Desulforapulum autotrophicum HRM2: one gene and its partner. The protein of the gene in region 1 binds, or shares a complex with, the protein of each later gene. Links are inferred from orthologs where the notes say so. Each region holds a gene or a part of one and is shown in the gene's direction. Other genes may lie near its edges.

Evidence for each region.
Region 2: the proteins of secA (region 1) and secY are in contact, whole or in part, in a crystal structure (PDB 3DIN), measured with the Thermotoga maritima proteins. The link is inferred for Desulforapulum autotrophicum HRM2 from one-to-one orthologs. Residues at the interface, in WP_004082002.1 of Thermotoga maritima: Glu261, Ala262, Arg263, Lys300, Ala301, Arg302, Thr303, Ile304, Ile305, Leu323, Tyr324, Asp325, Pro326, Val329, Ser330, Tyr333, Ile336, Lys340, Phe345, Val349, Glu363, Phe364, Tyr374, Ser375, Gly376, Gly377, Glu393, Ile395, Thr482, Ser483; in WP_004081795.1 of Thermotoga maritima: Glu108, Gly109, Glu110, Glu111, Ala236, Glu237, Arg238, Arg239, Ile240, Thr241, Ile242, Gln243, Tyr244, Ala245, Arg246, Arg247, Val248, Thr249, Gly250, Arg251, Arg252, Val253, Tyr254, Gly256, Ala257, Ser258, Thr259, Tyr260, Leu261, Pro262.

What each region holds. Positions count from the first base shown.
Region 1 is NC_012108.1:3,040,857-3,044,323, forward strand. Bases 1-3,140 are described here. They hold secA (preprotein translocase subunit SecA), read left to right. Parts: upstream 1-379; coding sequence 380-2,902; downstream 2,903-3,140. Other genes in these bases: HRM2_RS13190 (M23 family metallopeptidase), read left to right, coding at 1-93; clpS (ATP-dependent Clp protease adapter ClpS), read left to right, coding at 2,910-3,140. Also shown: more of clpS, read left to right, coding at 3,141-3,224; ATP-dependent Clp protease ATP-binding subunit ClpA, read left to right, coding at 3,227-3,467. UniProt on the Escherichia coli protein: Required for protein export, interacts with the SecYEG preprotein conducting channel.
Region 2 is NC_012108.1:4,064,995-4,068,177, reverse strand. Bases 309-3,164 are described here. They hold secY (preprotein translocase subunit SecY), read left to right. Parts: upstream 309-1,007; coding sequence 1,008-2,321; downstream 2,322-3,164. Other genes in these bases: rpsM (30S ribosomal protein S13), read left to right, coding at 2,769-3,137; rpmJ (50S ribosomal protein L36), read left to right, coding at 2,644-2,757; infA (translation initiation factor IF-1), read left to right, coding at 2,377-2,595; rplO (50S ribosomal protein L15), read left to right, coding at 550-987; rpmD (50S ribosomal protein L30), read left to right, coding at 367-549. Outside these bases: more of rpsE, read left to right, coding at 1-308. UniProt on the Escherichia coli protein: The central subunit of the protein translocation channel SecYEG. Consists of two halves formed by TMs 1-5 and 6-10.

The sequences.
Region 1 (3,467 bases):
GGCAACACCGGCCGAAGCACAGGGTCCCACGTTCACTATGAGGTCAGAATAAACGGTACACCTGTGAATCCTGAAAAATACATCGTCAACTGAACCCCCAGGAATTGAAACCGCCTCCCCATGCCCCATACCCCCCATGATGTAGTTTTGCCTTCCTCCCAGGAAACGTGAAACATTTTCTACAAACAGCATCTTTCTTGCAAAAATAATTTTAATTTTCAAAAATAGTGCTTATATGTTTAGTAAAACAAAAACGAACTAACCAGCATGGCTGGAACATGATATCGGCTCCGGCCACAAAAAATAATGAAACGCCTCTGATTGCAATGCTTCGGTGGAAGTTTCATATAAACCCTATTATCGAAGGTAACGCAATCATATGGTACTCAATTTTCTTACACGAGTGTTTGGCTCAAGCAATGAAAGAGCAGTAAAAAGGCTACAACCCCTGGTTGACAAGATCAATGCCCTTGAGCCCCGGTTCCAGAAACTCACTGACAATGAACTGGCCGAGACCACGGCGAGCTTTAAACTCAGACTTGCCAATGGTGAAACCCTGGATGACCTTCTTTGCGAAGCCTTTGCCCTGGTAAGGGAAGCCTCCTGGCGGACCTTAAAAATGCGCCACTTTGATGCCCAGCTCATCGGAGGCATTGCCCTACACCAGGGCATTATTGCCGAGATGAAAACCGGTGAGGGAAAGACCCTTGCCGCCACCCTCCCCGCTTACCTGAATGCCCTTTCCGGGAAAGGGGTCCACATTGTTACGGTCAATGACTACCTTGCCAGGCGTGATGCCGAATGGATGAGCACCATCTACAACTTTTTGAATCTCTCCGTCGGCATAATTGTCCACGATCTGAACGATGAAGAAAGAAAAAAAGCCTACGCTTCAGACATCACCTATGGAACCAACAACGAGTTCGGTTTTGATTATCTTCGGGACAACATGAAATTTGACCGGGAATCCCTTGCCCAGAAAGAACTCAATTTCGCCATTGTGGATGAGGTGGACAGTATTCTAATTGATGAGGCAAGGACACCGCTGATCATTTCTGGACCTGCGGAAAAATCCACCACCCTCTACGCCCAGACAGACACCATCATTTCAGCCTTTAAAAAGGACATCCACTACAATGTGGATGAAAAGGCAAAATCATCCACCCTGACCGAAGAGGGGGTCGCCCTGGGTGAACAACTGCTTGGGGTTGAAAACCTCTACGATCCTTCAAACATTGAAATCCTCCATCACCTGAATCAAGCCATCAAAGCTCACACTCTGTTCAAGCGGGATGTGGACTATATTGTAAAAAACGACGAAGTGGTGATCGTTGACGAGTTCACCGGCCGGTTAATGACTGGAAGGCGCTACAGCGAAGGTCTTCACCAGGCCCTGGAGGCAAAGGAGGGGGTAAAGATCGCCAATGAGAATCAGACCCTTGCCTCGGTCACCTTTCAGAACTTTTTCAGGATGTACAAAAAACTTTCCGGCATGACCGGTACTGCCGAAACCGAGGCAGCAGAGTTCAAGAAAATATATGATCTTGACGTGCTGGTCATCCCCACCCACAAACCCATGGTGAGAAAAGATTTTCCTGATTTAATCTACAAGACCCAGAAGGAAAAATACCAGGCAGCCATCCAGGAAATCATCTCCCTGCATAAAAAGGGACAGCCCGTTCTTGTGGGCACCATCGCCATTGACGTTTCAGAAGACATCAGTGACAAACTGAAAAAACGGGGCATTCCCCACACGGTTCTCAATGCCAAGCACCACAAGGCAGAGGCTGAAATCGTTGCTAATGCAGGTCAGCGGGGGGCTGTTACCATTTCCACCAACATGGCAGGCCGGGGAACTGATATTGTTCTGGGGGAAGGAGTAAAAGAACTTGGGGGGCTACACATTCTTGGTACCAGTCGCCATGAATCAAGGCGAATTGACAACCAGTTGCGGGGCCGTTCAGGTCGCCAGGGAGATCCTGGATCCTCACGCTTTTACCTTTCCCTTGAGGATGATCTTCTCAGAATTTTTGGCGGAGATAGAATCACCGCTATTATGAACAAACTGGGCATTGATGAGGGAGAACCCATTGAGCACGGCCTCATCAGTCGTGCCATTGAAAATGCCCAGTCCAAGGTCGAGGGGCACAACTTTGAGATCAGAAAACAGCTGATTGAGTATGATGATGTCATGAACCAGCAGAGAGAGGTGATCTACCGCCAGAGGCGCCAGATTCTCACGGACTCCGATCTTTCAACCCTGTTTAAGGATATGATTCAAGACCAGGCATGGCAGATCCACGCCATGTACAAAAACGACAAGCAGCACCCAATGGAATGGGACCTTGAGGGGTTGAAGGACACCGTTAAAAAACAGTTTAACCTTGAAATCGATCTTTCCCCGGCGGTGTGCGAGGATATCGACGCTGACGCTCTGGGAGAACTCATTGAAACAACCGCAATAGACGCGTATAAAGCCAAGGAGTCCCTTCTGGGCCCCATTGACACCCAACGCCTTGAACGGTACATTATGCTCCAGACCGTTGACAGCCTCTGGAAAGACCATCTTCTCAACATGGATCATCTCAAAGAGGGAATCGGCCTCAGGGGTTATGCCCAGCAGAACCCGCTGATTCTCTACAAAAAAGAGGGATATGAGATGTTTGAGGGCCTTGTGGAACGGATAAAAGAGGAAACCCTTGGCATCTTTTTCAGAATCCAGATCGCCGAAAGTGAACCCCTTGAACCCATTCAGAAACCGAGGCAGGAAAACCTGGTTTTTTCCCATTCTGATGATTCAAACGTTAAAAAACCCGTTAAACGTGCCCAGGAAAAAGTGGGGCGAAACGACCTCTGCCCCTGCGGCAGCGGTAAAAAATACAAAAAATGCTGTGGGGCTTAAGGAAATCATGAGCCTTAACGAACCTTCAATAAAACAGAGAACTTCGTCAAAAGTTGAAAAAAAAGAAGGGTACCCTCCCATGTACAGGGTTGTTCTTCACAATGACGATTACACCACCATGGAGTTTGTCGTTCAGATTCTCATAACGGTTTTTGGAAAATCCCTTGAAAAAGCGTCCATAATAATGCTTAATATACATAAACAGGGAAAGGGTATTTGCGGGTCTTACACAAGGGAAGTTGCAGAGACCAAGGTAAATACGGTTCATCACCTGGCAAGAGAGCAGGGATTCCCCTTAAAGAGCACGATGGAGAAGGAGTAGCCATGATAAGCAAGGAACTTAGTGCAACCCTCGGAGCGGCCGTTCGGGAAGCCAAAAAAAGACGCCACGAGTACGTCTGCGTTGAACATGTTCTCTATGCAATTTTGCACCACGAAACCGGGTCTGAAACCGTTGAAAAATGCGGTGGAGATCCGGAGGTCATAAAGAAAAACCTGGATACCTTTTTCCAGGAAAAGATGACCGTCATGGGCGAAGGCGAAGAGTATGTCCTCCAACAGACCA
Region 2 (3,183 bases), 1.0 Mb from region 1 along the record:
ACGGCTTAGGCAAGGCCGGTGAAGTTCCCGAGGCCATTCGTAAAGGCCTTGAAAAGGCAAAAAAATCCATGACTAAAGTTTCCATACTTGACGGTACCATCCCCTTTGAAATCGTTGGACGGGCAGGTGCAGGTAGGGTTATGTTGAAACCGGCCTCTCCAGGTACGGGTGTCATTGCAGGTGGCGGCGTTCGCGCGGTTCTCGAGGCAGCGGGTGTTACCGATATTTTAACCAAATGTATCGGCACCAACAACACCCATAACGTTGTCAGAGCTACCATGGCCGGGCTGAAGTCACTTGAAACCAAGGATGAGGTTGCCAGACGACGCGGCCTTCGTCCTGAAGATATTTAGGAAGGGGCTTGAGATGTCAGGTAAACTAAAGATTACACAGGTCAGAAGCCTGGTGGGCCGCAATGAAAAACATCGAAGGATCGTACGGGCCCTTGGTTTGAAAAGAATGCATATGACGGTTGAGCATACGAATAACCCTGCAATCATGGGCATGGTTAAGAAGATTCCTCATCTGGTTACCGTGGAGGAGGTTTAAATGAAGCTACATGAACTCTCACCCTCAGAGGGGAGTCGTAAAAAAAGAAAACGTGTTGGAAGAGGCCCGGGATCAGGTATGGGCGGAACCTCAACCCGGGGAAACAAGGGCCACAACCAGCGGTCTGGTGGTGGAACAAGACCTGGTTTTGAAGGTGGTCAGATGCCCCTTCACCGCCGGTTGCCCAAGCGCGGATTTAAAAATATCCTTGCAAAAAGTATCCTTATCGTTAATCTTTCAGACCTTGACCGGTTTGAGGATAAGGCGGTTATTGATGTGGCCGCCCTTAAGCAGACTGGTCTGATCAAGGGCATGTTTGACAAGGTTAAGATCCTGGGTGACGGTGAGGTGTCCAAAGCCTTTACCTTTAAACAGTGTCTTGTCAGTAAAACCGCCAGGCAGAAGATCGAAGCCGCCGGTGGTTCCATAGAATTATAATCGAATCTGAGGCCTTATAAATGATTGAGCGCGGATACCAGAACATACTCAAACTTCCTGAACTGAAACGGAAGCTTTTGATCACATTTGCCTTGCTGTTTGTTTACCGTGTTGGGGTTCATGTTCCCACGCCGGGTATTGACGGAGCAGCACTTGCTTCGTTCTTCGATAATGCCAGGGGGACACTCTTTGCGATGTTCAACATGTTTTCAGGAGGGGCTCTGGACAGGCTCTCTGTGTTCGCACTGGGAATCATGCCCTACATCAGCGCATCAATTATTCTACAGCTGATGACGGTTGTAATCCCCCACCTTGAGCAGTTGTCCAAGGAAGGAGAACAGGGCAGAAAAAAGATCACCCAGTACACCCGGTATGGAACGGTTGTTTTGAGTCTGATCCAGGGATTTGGAATCAGTGTTGGCCTTGAAAGCATGACATCTCCTGCCGGGTCGCCCATTGTCATGTATCCCGGCTGGGAATTCAGGTTAATGACGGTTATCACCCTTACGGCAGGAACGGCCTTTATCATGTGGCTTGGTGAGCAGATCACGGAGCGGGGGATCGGCAACGGTATCTCCCTGATCATTTTTGCCGGTATTGTGGCAAGGATGCCCATAGCCATTGCCAATACCATGAGGCTTGTGTCAACCGGTGAGATGGGGGTGTTCTCCCTGATCATCCTGATTGTCCTGATGGTTGCCGTAGTGGCTGCCATTATCTTTTTTGAAACGGCCCAGCGTAGGATTCCGGTCCAGTATGCAAAACGGGTTGTCGGCAGAAAAATGTACGGAGGGCAGACCTCCCATCTCCCTTTGAAGATCAATACGGCTGGAGTTATCCCGCCTATCTTTGCCTCGTCCATTATCATGTTTCCGGCAACCCTGGCAAACTTCATTGATCTGCCCATGATGAAGACGGTTGCTGCGGCCATGAGTCCTGGAAGCATTGTTTACAATTTGATCTTTGTCGGTTTTATCATCTTTTTCTGTTTCTTTTACACGGCTGTCACCTTTAATCCCGATGATGTGGCTGAGAACATGAAGAAGAACGGTGGATATATCCCGGGCATCCGGCCGGGCAAACGCACGGCCGAGTATATTGACCGGGTGTTGACAAGGATCACTACCGGTGGAGCCGTTTATGTTTCCCTTGTGTGTGTGCTTCCCACCATGCTGATGACAAAATTCAATGTGCCCTTTTATTTTGGTGGGACTGCACTTCTCATTGTTGTCGGTGTATCCATTGATACGGTTTCCCAAATTGAATCCCACCTCATTACACGAAACTACGAAGGGTTTCTTGGAAAATCCGGCAGTGTCAAGTCCAGGCGATAGTACTGGCGTTTATGACATGGCGACAAACAATAGATATGCAAAGGAATTTTAAAAAATGGCAAAGGAAGAACCCATAAAGGTAGAAGGGACAGTGCTTGAAACGCTGCCCAATGCCATGTTCAAGGTTGAGCTTGAAAACAAGCATCAGCTCCTTGCACATATTTCGGGCAAGATGAGAATGCACTTTATCAAGATTCTGCCGGGTGACAAGGTTACTGTTGAAATGTCACCTTACGATCTGAGCCGGGGCAGGATTACATACCGCTATAAATAGACTAGGGTCTCCTAAAACAGTCGGGAGATTACCCAGGAGTATTATAAGATGAAAGTCAGAGCATCTGTTAAAAAAATTTGTAAAGATTGCAAGATCATTCGTAGGAAAGGTGTTATTCGGGTGATTTGTATAACTAAACGTCATAATCAGAGGCAGGGATAGGGGGTAAAAGCGTGGCACGAATTGCAGGCGTAGACTTACCAAGAAATAAACACGTGGAGATCGCTCTAACCTATATCTATGGGATCGGCAGAACACGATCCCAGCAGATACTGGAAAAGGTTGGGATCAATCCCACACTTAAATCCGATGCCCTGACAGAAGAGCAGGTCAATGATATCAGAAAGGTCATTGACAGCGATTTCAAGGTTGAGGGTGAACTAAGAACCCAGATTTCCATGAACATCAAGCGATTGATGGATTTGGGATGCTACCGTGGCCTTCGACATAGAAAATCTTTGCCGTGCCGTGGTCAGAGAACCAGCACCAATGCAAGGACCCGAAAAGGTCCTAAACGAGCTGCTGTCAAGAAGAAGAAGTAGGGATAATTTGGGTTAACTATGGCCCTACCAATCAGGAGGCATTGCG